DNA from 2 places in the Hyphomicrobium nitrativorans NL23 genome. Region 1 is predicted to be linked to the other one. Evidence: riboswitches for the same ligand, from Rfam matches in the RefSeq annotation. Region 1 holds a riboswitch; the other holds the start of a gene.
The links. A riboswitch is a leader RNA that binds a small molecule or an ion and turns the genes downstream of it on or off. The one in region 1 is predicted to bind S-adenosylmethionine.
Positions count from the first base shown of each region.

Region 2: another riboswitch for S-adenosylmethionine. It lies ahead of metX (homoserine O-acetyltransferase MetX); the one in region 1 lies ahead of W911_RS02105 (O-succinylhomoserine sulfhydrylase).

Region 1 is NC_022997.1:458,198-468,612, forward strand. Features, by position in the region: gene leuS (leucine--tRNA ligase) at 1-335, shown strand, start outside; gene W911_RS02075 (hypothetical protein) at 322-906, shown strand; gene holA (DNA polymerase III subunit delta) at 910-1,953, shown strand; gene W911_RS02085 (adenosine kinase) at 2,027-3,028, shown strand; gene W911_RS17090 (COG3415 family protein) at 3,063-3,806, shown strand; gene argE (acetylornithine deacetylase) at 3,985-5,148, opposite strand; gene apaG (Co2+/Mg2+ efflux protein ApaG) at 5,158-5,565, opposite strand; gene W911_RS02105 (O-succinylhomoserine sulfhydrylase) at 6,121-7,335, opposite strand; SAM riboswitch at 7,435-7,513, opposite strand; gene W911_RS02110 (2'-deoxycytidine 5'-triphosphate deaminase) at 7,692-8,810, shown strand; gene W911_RS02115 (ArsR/SmtB family transcription factor) at 8,919-9,347, opposite strand; gene W911_RS02120 (SDR family oxidoreductase) at 9,410-10,180, shown strand; partial or broken gene dapE (succinyl-diaminopimelate desuccinylase) at 10,312-10,415, opposite strand, start outside.
Region 2 is NC_022997.1:611,796-622,210, reverse strand. Features, by position in the region: gene gloB (hydroxyacylglutathione hydrolase) at 1-598, opposite strand, end outside; gene W911_RS02875 (class I SAM-dependent methyltransferase) at 718-1,431, shown strand; gene W911_RS17105 (FkbM family methyltransferase) at 1,504-2,337, shown strand; gene metW (methionine biosynthesis protein MetW) at 2,334-2,969, opposite strand; gene metX (homoserine O-acetyltransferase MetX) at 2,969-4,192, opposite strand; SAM riboswitch at 4,284-4,362, opposite strand; gene W911_RS02855 (hypothetical protein) at 4,596-4,901, shown strand; gene W911_RS02850 (hypothetical protein) at 5,154-5,402, shown strand; gene W911_RS02845 (porin family protein) at 5,457-6,710, opposite strand; gene hisC (histidinol-phosphate transaminase) at 6,997-8,097, shown strand; gene W911_RS02835 (prephenate/arogenate dehydrogenase family protein) at 8,094-9,050, shown strand; gene W911_RS02830 (gamma-glutamylcyclotransferase) at 9,073-9,759, shown strand; gene crcB (fluoride efflux transporter CrcB) at 9,791-10,171, shown strand; gene W911_RS02820 (hypothetical protein) at 10,238-10,415, opposite strand, start outside.

The DNA.
Region 1 (10,415 bases):
CTTTGCGGGAAGCGGGCGAACTATTCGTGCAGATGATCGGGCCTATGATCCCTCATCTCGCCGAGGAATGCTGGGCGCGGCTCGGATACAACACTTTGCTCGCCAATCAGCCTTGGCCGGCCGTGGAATCCGGGTTGCTCGTTGACGATAAGATCACCATTGCCGTACAGGTGAATGGCAAGCGCCGCGACGAGCTTTTGATCGCCCGTGACGCCAAGGAAGACGAGGTTCGGGCCGCTGCGCTCAAGCTCGAAGCCGTGGTACGGGCCCTTGAAGGCAAAGAGCCCAAAAAGGTCATCGTCGTGCCGCAGAGGATTGTGAATGTCGTTGCCTGAGGCAGGGACCATGCGTTCGAGCGGCAACAAACCAACCGTCGTAAATCGCCGCACAGCCTCCCGGCTGTTGCTGGCCGCGGCGCTCGTTGGGCCGTTCGTGGCGGCGTGCGGCAACGGCGGGTTCCGCCCGCTTTACGGCTCGGCAGCATTCGGCGGCGCGGCTGCCGACGAGCGGCTCGCCGAGGTTGCGGTGGCGCCGATCCCCGGCCGCGTCGGGCAGCAAATCCGCAATGAGCTGATCTTCCATTCGACGGGCGGCGGCGGCGAGACCAAGGAGCCGCGGCTTCGGCTTGATGTGGCGATCCGCGAAAGCGTGACCTCGACCCTCGTGCAGAGCGACGGCGACAGCCGCGGCCAGGTGTTCAACATCGAGGCGAGCTTCCGGCTGATCCAGGTTACGGACAACAGCGTGGTGCTCACCGGCACGAGCTACGGCCGTGCAGGCTTCGAGCGCTATCAGTCGATCTTCTCCAACGTGCGGGCACGCGAGGACGCCGAGAACCGCGCCGCCAAGGTGGTGGGCGAGGATCTGAAGGCGCGTCTCTCCGCTTATCTCGCAGGCTCCGCTTAGGGCATGGTTGCCGTCAAGGCGCATCAGGCCCAGGCGTTTCTCTCATCTCCCGATCCCAAGATTCGTGCGGTGCTGTTCTTCGGCTCCGATGTCGGGCTTGTGGCGGAGCGCGCGGCTGCGTTCGCAAAATCCTCTGCGGCGCGCACCGATCCGGCGGGAGAGCTGCTTCGCTTGGACGACGCCGACCTCGACGGAAACCCGGAGCGTCTCATCGTGGAACTCGGCACGGTGCCGATGTTCGGGGGCCCTAAGATCGTGCGTGTCACGGCGGGGCGGCGCATCAACGCTGCCGCGCTGCGGCCGCTGATCGACGACGCGGCTCTCGAAGGGATGCTGATCGTTGAAGCGGGGAATCTCAAACCCGACGAGGCGCTGCGCGCGCTGTTCGAGAAGGCTGCCGTTGCTGCTGCCGTCGCCTGCTATGCGGACGCGGCCCAGGATCTCGAAGCGCTCATCCGCGACATGGTGCGGGCTGCTGGAACGTCGATTTCTGCGGATGCGCGCCACGCGCTGGTGGAGCGGCTCGGAGCGGACCGTGCGCTCTCGCGGGGCGAGATCGAAAAGCTGCTGCTTTATGTCGGCAGCGCGCGAGAGATTACACTCGATGACGTGGAGGCCGTGGTCGGCGACGTTTCCGAACTCGCGCTTGAGCGGATCACGTTCGCCGCGGCTGCGGGAGACACATCGCGGGCCGTGGGCGAGTGCGGCCGGGCGGTTTCGTCAGGCGAAAGCCCGCAAGCGATCATTGCCGCGCTTCAGCGGCATTTCCAAAGGCTGCATCGGGTGCGCGCCGCTGTGGACAGCGGGAGCACGCTGGATGATGCGCTGCGCCGAATGCGGCCGCCGCTGCATTTCAAGCAAAAGGATGCCTTCGCGGCGCAGTGCCGGCTCTGGACCTCGGCACGGCTGACCGACGCGCTCGGCAGGATCTCGACGGCGGCCAAGGCGGCGCGGCTCACAAGCGCGCTGGAGGAGGCTTTGTCCGAGCGGCTCGCGATTGGGCTTGCGATGATGGCACGCGAGGGATCGGGCCGGGATCGCCGGTAGCCGCGCATCCGTTGCGCAGCGGGCCGCGGTGCCTATAGTGCGCGCTTCAATTTCGGGACGAGGGAGACACGTTATGCCAGGCACGAAATACGATGTTGCCGCGATCGGCAATGCCATCGTGGATATCATCGGCCGCTGCGAGGACAGCTTCCTCGACAAGCACGCGGCGCCCAAGGGGCATATGCGCCTGGTCGATGCCGCGACCATCGACACCATCTATGCGGACATGGGTCCTGGGGTTGAGATCTCCGGCGGCTCCGCGGCGAACACGGCTGCGGGCGTTGCGTCTCTCGGCGGGCGCGGGGCGTTCATCGGCAAGGTGGCGAGCGACGAATTCGGTCGCATCTTCCGCCACGACATCCGTGCGGCGGGCGTCGCGTTCGAGACGCCGGCGGCCGAAAACAGCGCGCTTGCGACGTCGCGCTCGCTGATCCTCGTGACGCCCGACGGGCAGCGGACGATGAACACGTATCTCGGCATCAGCACCGAATTCAATCAAAGCGATGTCGATGCGGCGGTAATCGAGGCGTCGCGCATCGTCTATCTCGAAGGATATCTGTTCGATCGCGAAGAGGCGAAGGGGGCCTTCCGTGAGGCGCTCGCCATTGCGAAGGCAGCGGGACGGCAAGTGGCGCTGACGCTTTCGGATTCGTTCTGCGTGGACCGGCACCGGGCGGAGTTCCTGGCGCTGATCCGGGCGGGCATCGACATTCTGTTCGCCAACGAGAGCGAGATCCTTTCGCTCTACGAAACGACGAGCTTCGACGAAGCGGTGCGGCACGTCTCGCGTGATACGAAGCTTGCCGTGCTGACGCGCAGCGAGCAGGGATCGCTGGTGGTCTCGGAGGGCACGCCTATTCAGATCGCGCCCGACCCGGTGGCGAAGGTGGTGGATACGACAGGTGCGGGCGATCTTTATGCGGCCGGGTTCCTGTTCGGGCTGGCACGCGGAGACGACTACTCGGCGGCGGGGCGCTTCGGCAGTTTCGCAGCTGCCGAAATCATCGGGCAGATGGGTGCGCGGCCGGAGGTGAAGCTGTCTCATCTTGCGCGCATGCGCGGGCTGCTCGGCTGACGGCAACCGGCTCCGTCGCGCGGCGGCGTGGCTCATGAAGGGGGGGTGTAAGGGAATTCCTTATGCCCCCTTTTTGTTCGCGAGCCCATACAAGGCGGAGAATCATTTTCGCAACAGATATAAGCCTGATGACGTTTCTTATTGGGTTTCCTACTTTTTCTCCTTTGCAATGCGCGTCGATAGTCCTCAGGATTCGTTAAATCGAATCACGAGGGATGGATCGATTTTCATGTCTTCCGCAACCGGCCGCCGCGGCCGGCCCAAAGGCAGCGGCCTCGACGATCGCGCACAGCTTAGGCGCATCGAGGCGTTGCTCGATGCCGAGCCGGGGCTGAGGCCCACCACGGCGATCAAGTCGCTCGGCATTTCCGATCCGTCCACGATCCGGCGGCTCCGGGACAAACTTAAAGATCATGCTCCGTCAGGCGCCGCATCGGTGCCGTCCGGCCGTGGTCCCCAGTCGCCCACCGTTTCCGCTCGCGATGTTCGCCCGGTTAAACCGGATGCGCATTCCGAGCCGCCTTCGCTGGCCCAGGCCGGCGGTCTTGTCGAAGTGTCAGAGTTGGGTCAGGGCGCGTCTCCGGCCCCTTGGTTTCTCGATTGGTATGCGTTCGGCCTTTCGGCGGTTTCGAGCACGTTCGAGGCGCAGATGGCCTTCATGGACGATCTACTTCATGCACCACACGTCGAGCACGCGTTGCGTCATCAGCTTCTGCTGAACGAAGTGGCGAAAGCGTTCTGTCCTAAGCGTCCGGATATCCGATCACGTTTGCACTGATCATTGCCAAACCAACACGACCTCAGGCCGCCCCCAAGCGGCCTTTTTTCATTTTTGTTTTCGTACGTAAGTTGAGAGAAGCTTCGGATAAGGGGCCGGGTGCGGGTTGAGGGCCGCGGCACTTGCCGCGGGGGCGCGGTCGCGCCCCGAGCCCCTGCGGGGCTGGGTGGAGAAGATGTCAGCCTTCGGCCCAGTCGGCGAGGCGGCCGAGGAAGGCGAGGCAGCGCTCGATCTCTGAGATCGCGATCCATTCGTCGGCGGTGTGGGCTTGGGCGATGTCGCCCGGTCCGCAGACCACGGCCGGGACGTCCGCCATTTGAAAGAGACCCGCTTCGGTCGCGTACGAGACGGCGTACGTTTCGTTCTGCTGGGCGAGCTTGAGGGCGAGCGCGACCGCTTCCGATAAGGGACCCGCCGCGAAGGGCGGCACGCTGTTGACGCGGCGGATCGAAATACCCGCTTCCGGCGCGACACGCTGCATGTCGGCGAGGAAACGCGTTTCGGCGAACGCGTTCAGGCGCCGCTCGATGGCCTCGACGTCGAGGCCCGCAAGGGTGCGGACCTCGAAGCCGAAGTGGCATGCGGCGGGTACGATGTTGGACGCCGTGCCACCTGAGATCTCGGTGACTTGCAGCGTTGCGTAAGGCGGCAGGAAGCGGTCGTCGCGCGTTGCGGTCTTGAGATCCGTTTCGATGCGGTTCAACTCGGCGATGAGCTCGGCGGCAATCGCGATGGCGTTGACCCCGATGGGCGCCATGCTCGAATGTGCCGCACGGCCCGCAACGTCGACGCGCCAGCGCATCGGCCCCTTGTGCGCATCGACGACGGTCATGTTCGTCGGCTCGCCGACGAAGACGAGGCGCGGTTTCGCAAGGCGGTTGCCAAGCTCGGCAATCATCGGACGTACGCCTGTGCAGCCGGTTTCCTCGTCGTAAGAGAACAGGATGTGGATCGGCACCTTGAGTGCGCGGCGCTTGAACTCGGGCACGAGCGCGAGCACGCAGGCGAGATAGCCCTTCATGTCGGTGGTGCCGCGACCGTACAGGCGGCCCGCCTCCTCGCGGACGAGGTAGGGATCGCTCGTCCAATCGGACGGCACGGTGGGCACGACGTCGGTGTGGCCGGAGAGGCCGATGCCCGGCACGTCTTCCGGCCCGATGGTTGCGAACAGCGAGGCTTTCTCACCGTCCTCGGTGGGGACGAGATGCGAGGCGACGCCGTGGTCGGCGAGGTAGGCTTCGACGAAACTCACGAGATCGCGGTTCGACTTGTGGCTTGTGGTGTCGAACGCCACGAGATGCGTGAGCAGCGCGATGGCGGAAGACGTCGTGTCGGGTGTCATGGGGTGGAGTCAGTTCACGCTGCGCGAGGCGTAAGGGCTGTCGAGCGAAAACGCGGGAATCGCGACGTCGAACAACCGGCCCGTCTCGTCGATCATCTGATAACTGCCGACCATGATACCCGATGGCGTGCCGAGCGGACAGCCCGAGGAATATGTAAACGACTGGCCCGGTGGGATGACGGGCGTCTGCCCGACGACGCCGGGCCCGCGCACTTCGTCCGTTTTTCCGGTGTCGTCGGTGATGCGCCAGATGCGGCTTTTGAGCTGGACGGTGTGTGCGCTCTCGTTGGCGATCTCGATCGTGTAAATCCAGAAGAAGTAGCTTTCTTCTTCTGTCGACTGATCTTCCGAGAATTCGGGCGTGACGCGGATGCGGACGCCTTCGGTTACCTGCTCGTATGGGGTCTCGTCGGTCACTAGGGTCTGTACTCAATATTCGATGGGCATTGACGCGAGGACTTTCGTGCGGCTGGCAGGAGCGAAAGCGCAGCAAACCTCCATGGTTTGCAAGCTTTCACGACGCACCGGAGGCGCGAAAGGACCGCGCCCCTGCGGGGTGAGCCAAGGCAAGCCAATTGCGGCGTCAAACCGCTTGCCCGATGCATAGGCATCGCGCTGCGCGCTTTTCCTGGCCCTTGGCCTGTCTTGGCTCATCAATGCCCCATCGAATATTGAGTACAGACCCTAGGCCGCTTCCGTTCTGGTTTGGCGGAGCATTACGGGTCCGGGCGCAGGCGTCAACGCCTGTCGGCGCGCTCTGGCCATTTTTCGCCGTCAGGCGCTGGCTAAACTGCGGACATGGCCGATTTGTGCCGCGTTCGACCCGATGGAATCGGATCGGACGCTCTAGATCTTTGATGAGAGCGATGATTCACGCTTCGGACTTTCTCCGCGCTGCCGATTCACGCCGCGCCGGATAAGCGGCGCGCCGATCGGAGCGGCTAAGGTCCGAAGCGATCATGGTCTAGGCGATCAGGCGCGAGCGGCTTTCAGCGCGGCGTCGAGGTCGGCGCCGATGTCGTCGCCGTTTTCGAGGCCGATGGAGAGGCGCAGGATGCCGTCTGAGATGCCAAGCTCCGCGCGGGCCTCGGGTCCGATGCGGAAATGCGTCGTCGTGGCAGGGTGCGTGATGAGGCTTTTCGCGTCGCCCAGGTTGTTCGAGATGCGCACGAGACGCAGCGCGTTCTGGAAGCGGAAGGCTGCCTCCTTGCCGCCTTCGATTTCGAAGGCGATCATCTGGCCGCCGCCCGACATCTGCTTCCTGGCGATGTCGGCTTGGGGATGATCGTCGCGGCCGCAATAGATGACACGGTTGACGCCCGGCGCGGCGGCGAGACGATCGGCGACGACGGCGGCGCTCGCGGATTGCTGACGGATGCGGATCGGCAGCGTCTCCAGGCTTTTCAGCATGACCCACGCATTGAAGGGAGAGAGCGACGGGCCCGTCTGGCGGAAGAAGTCCTGCAGGTGGTCGTTGAGGAATTTGTTCGAGCCGAGCACCGCGCCGCCCAAGCATCGGCCCTGGCCGTCGATGTGTTTCGTGGCCGAGTAGACGACGACGTCCGCGCCGAGCGCGAGCGGACGCTGTAGCATCGGCGTTGCGAACACGTTGTCGACTACGGTCGTGATGCCGTGCTTTTTTGCGATGGCCGTGACGCCCGCGATATCCACCAGGTCGAGCGTGGGATTGGCTGGCGTTTCGAAGAAGAAGCCCTTCGTGTTGGGCTTGATGGCGGCTTCCCACTGCGCGAGGTCGCGGCCGTCGATCAGCGTCATGGCGATGCCGAAGCGCGGACAGAGCGTTTCGACGATGTAGCGGCAGGAGCCGAACATCGCGCGGGCGGCGACGATATGATCGCCGGCCGAGAGGAACGAGAGGAGGCCGGCCGTCACGGCGGCCATGCCGGTTGCGGTCGCGCGGCACATCTCGGCGCCTTCGAGGAGACGCAGGCGTTCCTCGAACATGGAGACGGTGGGATTGGCGAAGCGGGTATACTGGAAGCCGGGGTCTTCGTTCTTGAAGCGGGCTTCGGCCTGCTCGGCGGAGGTGTAGACGAAGCCTTGGGTGAGGAAGAGGGCTTCCGACGTTTCGCCGAACTCGGAGCGGAGCGTGCCGCCGTGCACGAGCTGCGTTTCGGGGCTCCAACTCGCGGGATCTGCGGGGGCCGACATCGGTGTCTTGGTCATGGAGATGTCCTCGCGCGCTCGGTGCGGGCGCGTGCCCGAACCCACAAAAAACCCGGCCGTCCTCCCCGCTGCCATGAGCCAGGGCGGACCTGTTGCCGGGTCGCGCGCCGAGGGCCCTTTTTAGCGACTTGTTTTACGTGGCTGCAAGCCGGCCGGCCAAATCACCACGATCAGAGCGCTGATACCGCGGGATTAGCCTCTCGGGGCTCTTGGCGTCAAGGGGCGCTTCGTCTAGAGCGTCTGATCCGAATGCGATCAGACGCTCTCGATCTTCGATGGGACCTATGATTCACGCTTCGGACGGGTAGGGTCCGAAGCGATCATGGTCCAGAGCCTCATGACCAGGAGCCAACTCGATGTCTAAAGAGAGCAAATTTGCGGCGGCGGACGGCATCCTGCCGGCGCAGGCTATCCGAGCGCTGGCGGAGGCCGGGGGGATCACACCTTCTGAGCCGTTCGGGCAGGGCCAGGTGCAGCCCGCGAGCGTGGATCTGCGGCTCGGGGCGCGGGCGCATCGCGTGCGTGCGAGCTTTCTGCCCGGGCCGGGCGGTGCGGTGGCCGAGAAGCTCGACGATCTCACGCTGCACACGTTCGATCTCGAAGATGGCGCGGTGCTGGAGACGGGCTGCGTCTACGTGGTGCCGCTGCTGGAATGGCTCGCGCTGCCGTCGGGCATCGCCGCTTCGGCCAATCCGAAAAGTTCGACGGGGCGGCTCGACGTGTTCACGCGCGTGATTGCGGATGGCGTCACTGCGTTCGACCAAGTGCCCGCAGGGTACCGCGGGCCGCTCTACGCCGAAATCTGTCCGCAGACGTTTCCCATCGTCGTGCGCAAGGGCTCGAAGCTTTCTCAGCTCCGCTTCCGCAGCGGCGATCCGCGGGAGACGGACGATGCGCTTCGCCGGTTGCAGGCCGAGCAGACGCTCGTCTCGGGCGGGGACGCGGACATTCAGGACGGGATCGCGCTTTCGGTCGATCTCAAAGGCTTCGAAAAGGGTGGCGACGGCACGGGCCTCGTCGGCTATCGCGCGAAGCGGCACACGGGCGTGGTGGATGTCGATCAGCCGGGCGCCTGCGCGATTGCGGACTATTGGGAGCCGGTGTTCGCGGACAGCAAGCGGCGGCTGATCCTCGATCCGGATCAGTTCTATATTCTGGCGTCGAAAGAGGCCGTGCACATTCCGCCGACGCATGCAGCCGAGATGATGCCGTTCAACCCGCTGGTGGGCGAATTCCGCGTGCATTATGCGGGGTTCATGGACCCTGGTTTCGGCCATTCCGCAGCAGGCGGGTCAGGCTCGCGTGTGGTTCTCGAAGTGCGGTCGCACAAGGTGCCGTTCATTCTCGAAGACGGGCAGATCGTCGGCCGCCTCGTCTACGAGCGCATGACGGAGCTTCCGGACCAGCTCTATGGCAGCGACCTCGGCAGCCACTACCAGGCACAGGGCCTGAAGCTGAGTAAGCATTTCAAGTAGGCGGAACGCCCCCTCTGTCATCCTGGAAAGGTGGAGGCGAAGCCGGAGCCTTATCCGGAAGGCACGCCTCCGGCGTGACCGCCTCGCTTGGCCGGGATGACATTTGCTTTAAGCGTCCGGGCAAGGGAGCGGTTTCGCGGCCTTGAGGATAGCCGAGACGACGCCGGGGAATTTGGCTTCGATCTCGGCGCAGCGGACCGTGTTCACGACCTCGGTGCCGCGCCGCTCGGAGCGGATCAGGCCCGCTTCCCGCAAAATCTGAAAGTGATGCGACTGGGTGGACTTCGCGAGATGAGCGGGGGCCGCCGTGGAACAGTTGAGCGGGCAGTCGCCCGTGGCCAGCCGGCGCACGATTTCGAGGCGCACGGGGTCGGCAAGCGCGTAGAGCACGCTTTCAAGGCGCAGGTCATCGGTGGAAGGATGGAGAAATGGCCGCTGCATGCCATCAGATATGGCAGGGGTGTTGCCATAATTCAATAGTTCGATAATCTTGAACTTCCGAAATCCCGCACCTATCTGGGGTTCAGCCCGCTCCAAGCCGGTTCGGCGCTCCCGTTTTGGCAGGCATCAGGAACACGCAGGATTATGGAGAACTCCTCATGGCACGTCCCCTTGAAGGCAAAGTTGCGCTGGTTACCGGCGCAAGCCGCGGCATTGGCCGGGCAATTGCGGAGCGCCTGGCCGCGGACGGTGCGCTCGTCGCCGTCCACTACGGCAGCAACCGCGGCGCGGCCGACGAAACCGTCGGGTCTATCGAGGCGGCGGGTGGAAAGGCGTTCGCGGTCGGCGCGAACCTCGCTGCCTCCGATGGCGTGACGACGCTTTACGCGGCGCTCGATAAAGAGCTTCAGGCTCGCAACGGCTCGACCGCCTTGGACATCCTCGTCAACAATGCGGGTATCGCGCCGTTCGTCAGCTTCGAGGATACGACCGAGGAAGTGCTGGACGAGATCTATGCCGTCAACGTGCGCTCCGTGTTCTTCATCTCGCAGCAGGGGGCCAAGCGGCTCCGGGACGGCGGGCGCATCGTCAACATCTCGAGCGGCGTCGTGCGCACGCCGTTCGTGGACGTGGCGGCCTATTCGGCGCTCAAGGCGCCGCTCGACAATCTCACCAAGACGCTGGCCGTGCTCCTGGGTCCGCGCGGGATCACCGTCAACGCCGTCTCGCCGGGCGCCATCGAGACCGACATGGGCGCGTTTCTCAAGGATCCTGCGGTGGCCGAGGGCATCAAGAGCAAGCAGGCGCTGAAGCGGATCGGCCAGGCGGAGGACATCGCCGACGTTGTCGGGTTCCTGGCCGGTCTCGAGTCGCGCTGGGTGACCGGGCAGGTCATCGAGGCCTCGGGCGGCTCGGCGCTGACGTTCTGAGCGATCAAGCTAAGAAATCAAAGAGCCCGGTTTTCGTCCGGGTGACGGAATGTGCGCGGCCGCCTACGCCCCTGTCCCCTGTGGCGGCTGCTGCTTCTCCCCCCGTTCCGTCACCCGTGCGAAGGCCGGGTTTACGTTGCCGAGAAATAGCCTTCGATGAAGCGGCGGTAGATGGCCGTGAGCTGCGTCAGCTCCGAGACCGGCACGTGCTCGTCGACGGCGTGGATCGTTTTGT
Region 2 (10,415 bases), 150 kb from region 1:
CGGCCTCGTCCAGCCGCGCCTTGAGTTTCAAGTTGTCAGGCTCGATGGAAAGCCCGAAGCGCCCGTTCGCGACCGTATACTCATGCCCGCAATAAAGCGCGGTGTCGGGCGGAAGGGCCGCGATCTTCATGAGCGATCCCCACATCATCTCGGCCGTGCCTTCCAGCACGCGCCCGCATCCCATCGCAAACAGCGTGTCGCCGACGAAGGCGACCTTCGCTTCCGGGAACCAATAAGAAACGTGGCCGATCGTGTGCCCCGGCGTGTCGATCACCGCCGCGCGAAGCCCTCCGAAGGCCAGCGTATCGGGCTCGCCGACCTCCTGGTCGAGCTCCGGAATGCGCTGCGCCTCCGCGCGGGGACCGATCACCGTGCACCCGCTCGACGCTTTAAGCGCCGGGATGCCCGCCGTGTGATCGGCGTGATGATGCGTCACCAGGATATGCGTCAGCCGCCAGCCCTTCCGATCGAGCGCGCGCTCGACGGCGTCCGCATCGGGCGCATCGATCGCGAGCGTCACGCCGCTCTCCTCGTCATGGACGAGAACGCCGAAATTATCCTTCAGGCATGGAAACTGGTGGATGTCAGGTTGGATCATGGCGCCGTAGACGGGCGCTCCGATGCGCACCGCTCAAGAGAAAAGCTAACGTCCCGGCCTTGTCATTTCAATGCCGCCCGGGCGAAAAGAGAGCCCGAAACGCTGGATCGCCTAGAGACATGCATCTCGACGTCGCAACGCTGAGGGATTTTTACGCGACCCCGCTGGGCAAAATCGCGCGGCGCGTGCTTGCGCGCCGCATCCGCACGCTTTGGCCCACCGTATCGGGGGAAACGGTGGCCGGCCTGGGCTTCGGAACGCCCTTCCTCGGCGCATTCCGAGCCGAAGCCGGCAACGTGGCCGCCTTCATGCCCGCAAGCCAGGGAGCACTGATCTGGCCAGCGGGAAACCCGATCCTCTCCTCCCTCGTCGAGGATCATTGCCTGCCCGTGCGGGACAACGCGATCGACCGCCTGCTCGTCGTCCACGGGCTGGAGGTCGCCGAACGTGAGCGCCCGTTCTTGCGGGAGCTCTGGCGCGTCCTTGCCCCGGAAGGCCGCCTCATCGTCGTGGTTCCCAACCGGCGCGGCCTGTGGACCCACGTCGATAGCACGCCGTTCGGTCACGGCCGCCCTTACAGCCGCCCGCAGCTCGACGCCCTTCTTTCCGATGCACTCTTCACACCCCTCACCTGGAGCACGGCGCTGCACGTGCCGCCCTTCGACCGCAGCGTTCTCATCCGCTCCGCCAATGCCTGGGAACGCGTGGGATCGCGGATTTTCTCCGGCCTCGGCGGCGTGCTCGTCGTCGAAGCGCGGAAAGAGACGGTCGCCCCCGCTAGCGGCACGCGCGTGCGCATTAAAGCCCTCCGCGATCTGGTCCCCATCCGCTGATCCGCCCCTCGGTTGTAACGCCGAGGTCCGTTGGAGTAGGTTGGCCCGCAATTTCCCGGAGACATCGCACCCATGGCCGAAACCGAAGACGCAACGCCCGAGCGCGCGTGGGGCGCATACGCACCCGCAGGCGTTTCAGCTCTCTGCATCGGTGCGATCCGGTCCGGCCTGGTTCACGGCGCGATGCGTCGCCCGTTTCGACGCGTCATGCAAAGCCGCAGCCCCGTCTGCGATGTCGAAGTGGACGGCATAAAGCTGCGCTGCTGGATCGGAGAAAACTTTACCGAGCAGATGCTGGTCGAACGCGGCCTCCACAAGGACGCGCCCGGGATACGGCGGATCGAGAGCGTGCTTGCGCCCGGCGATGTCTTCGTCGATATCGGCGCAAACTGCGGGCTTTTCACGCTATTCGCCGCCCGTGCGGTGGGACCGAAAGGCCGCGTTCTCGCCATCGAGCCTTCGCCGAAAATGGTGCGGCGCATACGCTTCAACGTCGCAGCGAACTTGGCAGAACACGTCACCATCGTGCAGGCCGCCGTTGGCGCGGAAGATGGCAGCGCCACCCTCTACGGCGGCGAGCACCCCGGCCTTGCAAGCCTGTGCGCAGATGTCGGCGGCTCGGGAACGGAGGTGCCCGTGGCCCCGCTGCTGTCTCTCGTCCAACGCGCGGGCCTCGACCGGATCGATGTGCTCAAAATCGACATCGAGGGATACGAGGATCGCGCCTTGGTCCCGTTCCTTCGCACGGCCCAACGCGCGCTGTGGCCGCGGCTGATCCTGATCGAAAAGGATCACGCCGCCCGATGGGAAACCGATTGCCTCGCAGCTCTCCACGACGCGGGTTATCGCGATATCTGGACGGACGGCAGCGACCTGCTTCTGGAACGTCCGCGAAGTTTCGCTTAAGCCAGCCGCCCCCTCAGCTTGAATACGGCCTTCTCGCCGAGCAGGTTCTGAAGCGAGATCGACGTCTTGATCGGCAGCCGCTGTCCCTGGCTATTGAAAGCCACCGCATCTTCCACCTCCGCATCGACGAGCGCGACAAGATCGACGAAGTCTTTGATGGTGCAGAGGTGCGCGTCCGCCGTGGAGAACCATGGCTCCGGAAGATTGGGCGTCATCGGCATGCGCCCCGTAAACAGAAGCTGTGTCCGGATGCGCCAGTGCCCGAAGTTCGGAAACGACACGATCGCATGACGCCCGATCCGGAGCAGATTGGCGAGCACGGTCTTGGGATCGCGCGTCGCCTGGATCGTGAGCGAGAGAATGGCGTAGTCGAACGCCTGATCGGGATAGTCGGCCAGATCGTGATCCGCATCGCCCTGGATCACCGCAAGCCCGCTCTGCACGCAAAGGTTCACCTTCTCGCGCGAAAGCTCGACACCGCGCCCGTCGACGCCCTTCTGCTCCGCAAGCAGCTTGAGCAGCGCGCCGTCGCCACAACCAACGTCGAGCACGCGCGAACCGGGCTTCACCATCTCCGCGATCAGAACGTGATCGGCCCGCTGCTGTCCGGTGAATGGAACGGCTTTCTCCATCAGCGCGCCTCCGAAGCCTGCGCGAGCCCGCGCTTGGCGGCGGCAGCGGAAAGAAAACCCCGCGCCGTCGCATGGAATTCCGGCTCGTCGAGCAGAAACGCGTCGTGCCCCTTGTCGCTCTCGATTTCGACGAAACTCACGTTGGCCGCCACGGCGTTGAGTGCCTTCACGATCGCCTTGCTGTCTCGCGTCGGATAGAGCCAGTCGCTGGTGAAGGAGACGACGCAGATCTCCGCCGTCGTCCCCGCGAATGCATTCGCAAGCTTGCCGCCGTATGCGCCTTCGAGATCGAAATAGTCCATGGCCCGCGTGATGTAGAGATAGCTGTTCGCGTCGAACCTATCGACGAACGTCGAGCCCTGATGGCGCAGGTAGCTCTCGATCTTGAAATCAGCATCGAACGAAAACGACCGCGCTTTCCGGTCCTGCAGGTTGCGGCCAAACTTGCCCTGCAACGCCTTCTCCGAGAGATACGTGATGTGCGCCGCCATCCGCGCAACCGCGAGCCCGTTCTTCGGCACAACACCGGCTTCGTAGTAGTTGCCGCTCCGCCAGTCGGGATCGGCCATCACCGCCTGTCGCCCGACTTCGTGAAAGGCGATGTTCTGCGCCGAATGCCACGGCGCGGTTGCGATTGGAATGGCGGTCGCCACGCGATGCTTTTGGCGCGTCACCCATTCCAGCACCTGCATGCCGCCCATGGAGCCGCCGATCACCGAGAACAGCACGTCGATGCCGAGATGGTCGATCAGGCGCACCTGCGCATCCACCATGTCGCCGATGGTGATGACGGGAAAGTCCACGCCATAAGGCTTGCCGGTCTTCGGATTGAGCGACGCGGGCCCCGTCGAACCCATGCATCCGCCGAGGATGTTGGGACAGATCACGAAAAAGCGGTTCGTATCGACCGGCTTGCCGGGCCCGACCAGTGTCTCCCACCATCCGGACTTGCCCGTGATCGGATGGACGTTTGCAACATGCTGATCGCCCGTCAGCGCGTGACAAATGAGGATCGCGTTCGATTTATCGGCATTGAGCGTGCCGTAGGTCTGGTAGGCGATGGACAGCGGCGCGAGAAGCTGCCCGGATTCGAGCCGGAGCGGCGCATCCTCGGGAAAGACGATGAGCGAGCTCGACGGGCTATGAACCTCGAACAGCCGCTGGCCTGACGTGGGCTTAACCGACGGGCTGTCGCCCCCAGGCTCCGCAGAAAATGTGGCCATCCTTTTGCGCACTCCCGACCCCGCCCGCGCGGCGGACGCTCGAAAAGCCGGCTTCGTCGCTCTGCCGAGGCGGCCGAGCCCAACCGATGTGTCCGGATGTGCGACGGCCCATTTAGCGACTTGTTTAACGTGGCTGCAAGCCGGCCGGCCAAATCACCACGATCGAAATCGAGCCCTGAATATCGGACGTTTCCCGCCAGGGTCAAGGGCCGGCGCAGCGACGGAACGCCAGCCGCCGTCACGCATTAACCTCACATCAATCACGTTGCGTCGATTCTGACGCCAAGCCCGAGCCTGCGGGCGAAAGCTCGGGATGCTGTCGGCGGGTCCGAAAGACACACCGGATACTGAAAGCACGCCCCCCTGATCGACATGCACCCCCAACCTGGGCTAGGTTAGCGTCATGAAAAAGCTCATTCTCCTCTCGCTCGCGGCAGCCGCCGCCGCTCTGCTGACATCGGTCTCGATGCCTGAACCGGCAACGGCCCAGCAGGCAAAGTCCAAAGCCAAAAACCAGGCTCTTCGCGGCGTGGTGCGCCCGTCGCCTCGCCGCGGCGGATACTCCTACAGCGTGCCGGAGAGCATCGACACGCGGAAGTTCACGGATCCCACGATCCAGGCCCAGACCCGCAATGGCCCCTTCGACAGCGGTTTCTTCTTCTCGTCGCCGGCCAATCCGCGCGGCGGGGACAGCCCCTACATGCAGTAGACGCACGAGCGTCCTGCTTCGATTTCCGAGCCGCGGCCCGCAAGGTCCGCGGCTTTTCATTTGTCTCCTTGCATGCCCGGCCTTCGTAAAAAAGATAAAGATTACACATCTGAAGATCGCCAAATAATCATTTCGCCGTTTTACGAAGAAATGGCCATTTCTTTGCGCATCATTTTGTCGCGATATATAAATTTTTCAGCCAACCCGGCGAACCTGAGTTGATCATTCATTGGAAACCCAAGGAGCTTTGTCATGAAATTTGCTTGCTTTGCACTTGCTGCTGCTTTGGCCTTCGCGATCTCCTCCCCCGCAGACGCTCGCGGCAAGCACGGCGGTGGCCACGGACACGGCCACAATCACAGCCGCGGCGGGCCGGTGCTCGGCGTGGGCGCCGGTGCGGCAGCCCAGGTCGGCACCAAGCTCAACGTTCTCAACATCGCCAAGGTGAAAGCCGGCGTCGGTCTCGGGCTGGGCCTCGGGCTCGGCATCGGCGGCCGCTGATCCCCTTGGCGGGGGCGGGCCCGCGACAGCGCGTCCCCGCCATTGGCACGTCCCTTATTGCGCCATCACGTAAGTCAGCCCAAGCGATACCGTCAGCACATCCGTCGCGATCTCCCCGAAGAAACCGCCTTCCCCGAGAGTGCTCTCGAAATCCATGTAGCTGACGCGTCCGGTCAGCGAGACGGCATCCCAAAGCGGCACCTCTCCGCTCAACGCCACCTCCCGCTTTCGATCCGCCCGCATGATGTCGAGAAGATGCAATCCGTCGTAATCGCGACGCGTCTCCGACACGGCGAGCGACAAGGTCCCCCACGCGGGCGTCAGCATCACTCCTGCCACCAAAACCGTTTCGTACGCCGCGCTCGCGATCAGAAAATCCGTCTCCTCGAACCCGTGCCGCGCAGACGCAATCGCCTTGAGGGCGTTTGAGAACTTCACTTCGGCATCCACCGCATACCCATGCGTCCAAGTGCTTTCGAACAGATCGTCCTCGAAAACACGCCGAAAAGGCATATAAACCGCGCGCAACGACGCCATCTCCGTCGCGAACGCGAGCCCCACAAGCGGGAACAGCGAAACGCTGTCGCGCTGGACGCCGAAGTCGTCATGCTTTTCGAGATAGCGCTTGGTGTCGACGCCCCCGCCAACCTCGACCGAGAGATGCTCGGTGATCGTAAGGCGCAGCCCCGCTTGCGCCCGCGACGAGATCCGATCTCGATCGTCCTGGTTCGCAAACGGTTCAAACTCGCCGGGCAGGTCGTGGAAATCGAGCACGGCCGTCTCCGCCTGCACAAACGGCCGGACGGTTTCGCCATTCCATGTATGCGTAAGCGAAAGACTCGCCATAGTGAGGCGCTCTTCGATGTCCCGGCTCGTACCGGCTGCGAACGCGAGCAGCGTCTGCTGTCCCTCCCAATCACGCGTAAGCGCGAGGTTCGCCTGCCCCGAACGCTCGTCCGCATCCGTAAAGGCGAAGTACCGCCGGTCTGCCAGCGTAACGTTGAAATCGACGGCGCCGAGCGGCGTCTGCATCACCTGCGCATAGCCAACGCCACGATCGACGAACGAACTCGGCGTTTCGAAAAACGTCGGACCGGCATTCGACGACCACCCGGCCGCAGTGCTCACGACAACGACGGACGTCGCGCCCTCCCCTTCGACAATTCTGCCTTTGAGCGCGGGTGTCGGCGATGGAAGGCTGCTTCCGCCAATTCGATCGGCGAAAACTTCGGTATTGAGCGCCAAAACGAGGTACCATGCCGCCAGCAAAAGCCGCAAAGCGGCGCCCGAGAAAGTGCCCAATTGCACAACTCCCCAATCTTCCAATTGATCTTTTTCACGATAAGGAGAACGCAACCTTGGATTGAGGATTGTGCAATTACACTTAAAAGTAGTTAACCGGGCGGATCCGCCACCGGCGCACGAAGCGTTCTCGCCACCTCGATCGTCCTGCCGTGTCTCTCGTTCGCGCTCCGCCCCGCCGCCACGCTGCGCCGCTTAATCCTTTGCGCTTTCCCGGCGCGCTCGGTATCACGGGGCCCGCGCCGAGCCAGCCGGCTGGGCGCATCCTCATCGCCTCGCTGGAAATCCGCCCATGGCCGTCGCCCCGAAACCCCGTCCCGGTGTTCTCGACATCGAAGCGTACGTGCCGGGCGAAGCGCACGTTCCGGGCGGCGTAAAGCCCATCAAGCTCTCCTCGAACGAGACCCCCCTCGGGCCGAGCCCGCAGGCCGTCGAAGCATTCCGCATCGCCGGGGCCGACCTCGAACGCTACCCGGACGGCCAGGCTACCGAGCTTCGCCAGGCCATTGCGCGCCGCTTCGGCCTGGATGCCAACCGCATCGTCTGCGGTGCGGGGTCCGACGAGCTGATCAGCCTCATCGCGCACGCCTACCTCGGCCCCGGCGACGAGGGGCTCTTCACCGAGCACGGCTTCCTGCTGTACCGCATCGTGGTGCTGGCCGCCGGCGCGACGCCCGTCGTGGTGCCGGAAAAAAATCTCACCGCCGACGTCGACGCGATCCTCGCTCACGTCACGCCGCGCACCCGCGTGGTGTTTCTCGCCAATCCCAACAATCCGACCGGCACCTACCTGCCGATCGACGAGGTGCGCCGCCTCCGCGCCGGCCTGCCGGACGAGGCGCTGCTCGTGCTCGACGCGGCCTATGCCGAATACGTGCGCCGCAACGATTACGAAGCGGGCCTCGAACTTGTCGCCACCACCGAAAACACGGTGATGACGCGCACGTTCTCGAAAATCTTCGGCCTCGCAGGGCTGCGCATCGGCTGGGCCTACTGCCCTGCTGCCGTCGCCGACGCTCTGAACCGTATCCGCGGCCCGTTCAATCTCTCCACGCCCTCCATCGCGGCCGGCGCCGCCGCGATTGGCGACTGGAGCCACGTCGAAGCCGCCGTCGCCCACAACGAGGAATGGCGCGCCTGGCTGACGGCAGAGATCGAGAAACTCGGCCTGCCGGTGACGCCAAGCGTTGCGAACTTCCTGCTCATCCACTTCCCCGCCGCCCCCGGACGCGACGCCGCCGCGTGCGACGCCTTCCTGAAATCGCGCGGCATCATCCTGCGCCGCGTCGGAGGCTACGGCCTCCCCGGCGCCCTGCGTCTCACCGTCGGCACCGCGGACGAGAACCGCAAGGTCCAGGAAGCGCTCGCCACGTTCGTTGGAGCCGCCGGATGACGAAGTCCAACCCCACGGCTCCGATGTTCGAGCGTATCGCGCTGATCGGCATCGGCCTCATCGGCTCCTCGATCAGCCACGCAGCGCGCCGCGCAGGCGTCGTGGGTTCCATCGTCGGCTCCGCGCGCACGCCCGCCACGCTCGAAACGGCCATGCGGCTCGGTCTCATCGATCAAGGCTTCATCACGGCGGCGGAAGCGGCCGAGGATGCGGACCTCGTCATCCTCTGCACGCCGGTCGGCCTCTGCGGCCCCATCGCCAAGGAAATCTCGCGCCATCTGAAACCCGGCGCCATTCTCACCGACGTCGGCTCCGTCAAGGCGGCCATCGTCCGCGACGTCGCCCCGCACGTGCCGGACGGCGTCCATTTCGTGCCCGGCCACCCCATCGCCGGTACAGAGCAATCCGGCCCCGAAGCGGGATTCGCGGAACTGTTCGACGGCCGCTGGTGCATCCTCACCCCGGAGCCGCACACGGATGGCGCAGCCGTCGAGAAGTTGAAAGCGTTCTGGGAAGCTCTCGGCTCCAAGGTCGAGATCATGGCGCCCGAGCATCACGATCTCGTGCTCGCCATCACCAGCCACGTCCCCCACCTCATCGCCTACAACATCGTCAACACCGCCGCCAATCTGGAGCGCGTGACCGACAGCGAGGTGATCAAGTTCTCGGCTGGCGGCTTTCGCGACTTCACCCGCATCGCCGCCTCCGACCCCGTCATGTGGCGTGACATTTTCCTGAACAACAAAGAGGCGGTGCTCGATATGCTCGGCCGCTTCACCGAAGATCTGACGGCACTTCAGCGTGCCATCCGCTTCGGCGAGGGCGAAACGCTTCACCGCCTGTTCACGGAAGCGCGCGCCGTGCGTCGCGGCATCATCGAAGCCGGACAGGATACGCCGGCGCCCGATTTCGGCCGAGGGGCCGCAGCCACGTCACCGACAGACGTGAAGTAACGCCGAGGAGACCCGCGCGGCCATGTCCGTCGAACCGGCCGAAACATGGATCTTCGGCTACGGCTCTCTCATGTGGAGCCCGGGCTTCCCTTTTGCCGAGTCCCGCCGCGCCAAGCTCACCGGCTTCCATCGCGCATTCTGCGTCTATTCGATTCACTACCGCGGCACAGAACGCCGCCCCGGCCTCGTCCTCGGCCTCGACCGCGGCGGCGCCTGCGAAGGGATCGCGTTCCGCATTGCGCCCGAAGCGCGTAGAGCCACCCTCGCCTACCTTCGCGCCCGGGAACTGATCTACGGCGTCTATCGCGAAGCGCTCGTGCCTATCGCTCTCGCTCACACGGAAAGCGAGCCGCCGAGAACCGTCTGGGCCACCGCCTACATCGCCGAGCGCTGCCACCCGGCCTATGCGGGGTGCCTGCCGCTTGCGCGCGAAGCCCTCTTGATCCGCCGATCCATCGGCCAGGGCGGAACGAACCTCGACTATCTCCTGAGCACACGCGGTCACCTGTTGGATCTCGGCATCCGCGAGCCGAGGCTCGAACGGCTTATCGCACTCACGGGCACGGGACGCACCCGGCAGGCCGGCGCACACAGCAACGCACCCCGATCCGTTGCGCTTGCGCGCGCCTGGGCCGAGAAGCCGACACGCCGACCGCGCACCGTGCGCGACAATCGCTTCGGCTATCGCGCCAAGCTGGCCGGGCTCTGAACAGGGACGACGAAACGATGCGGAGATCTCTATGAACACGTCCGTGATTGTCTTCATCGGCGCGGGCCTCGGCGGCCTCCTGCGTCATGTCATGAACACCGCGATCACCGGCCTCATGGGAACCGGGTTCCCCTACGGCATCCTCGCCATCAACGTGTTGGGATCGAGTCTTATGGGCCTGCTGGCCGGTTGGCTCGCCTTCCGCGGCGAAGCGCCTGCGGAAGTACGCCTGTTTCTTGCAACGGGCCTGCTCGGCGGCTTCACGACGTTTTCGGCTTTCTCGATGGACACCGCCCTATTGATCGAACGCGGCGAGACGGGCCTTGCCGCGGTCTACGTGGCAGCGAGCGTCGCGCTCTCCCTCGTCGGCTTGTTCGCGGGCCTATGGGCGATGCGCAGCTTACTCACGTGAGCACAAACAAAAATCGCGCCGGATTGGACAATCCGACGCGATCGAAAAGCGCTGCAAGGAATGGATCTAATGGCGCGTCGCCGCGATCCGCGTATCGTCGGCGCGGTCGGCCTGGCCAGCCCGCAAGTCGAGTTCGACGGCACGGCGCTCCTCGGCGGACGGCGCCAACAAATGCACATGAACCTCGTTCGCGCCGAGCCGCGCCCCACGCAAACGGATTTCCGCGAGATTGAGCGAAGACGAA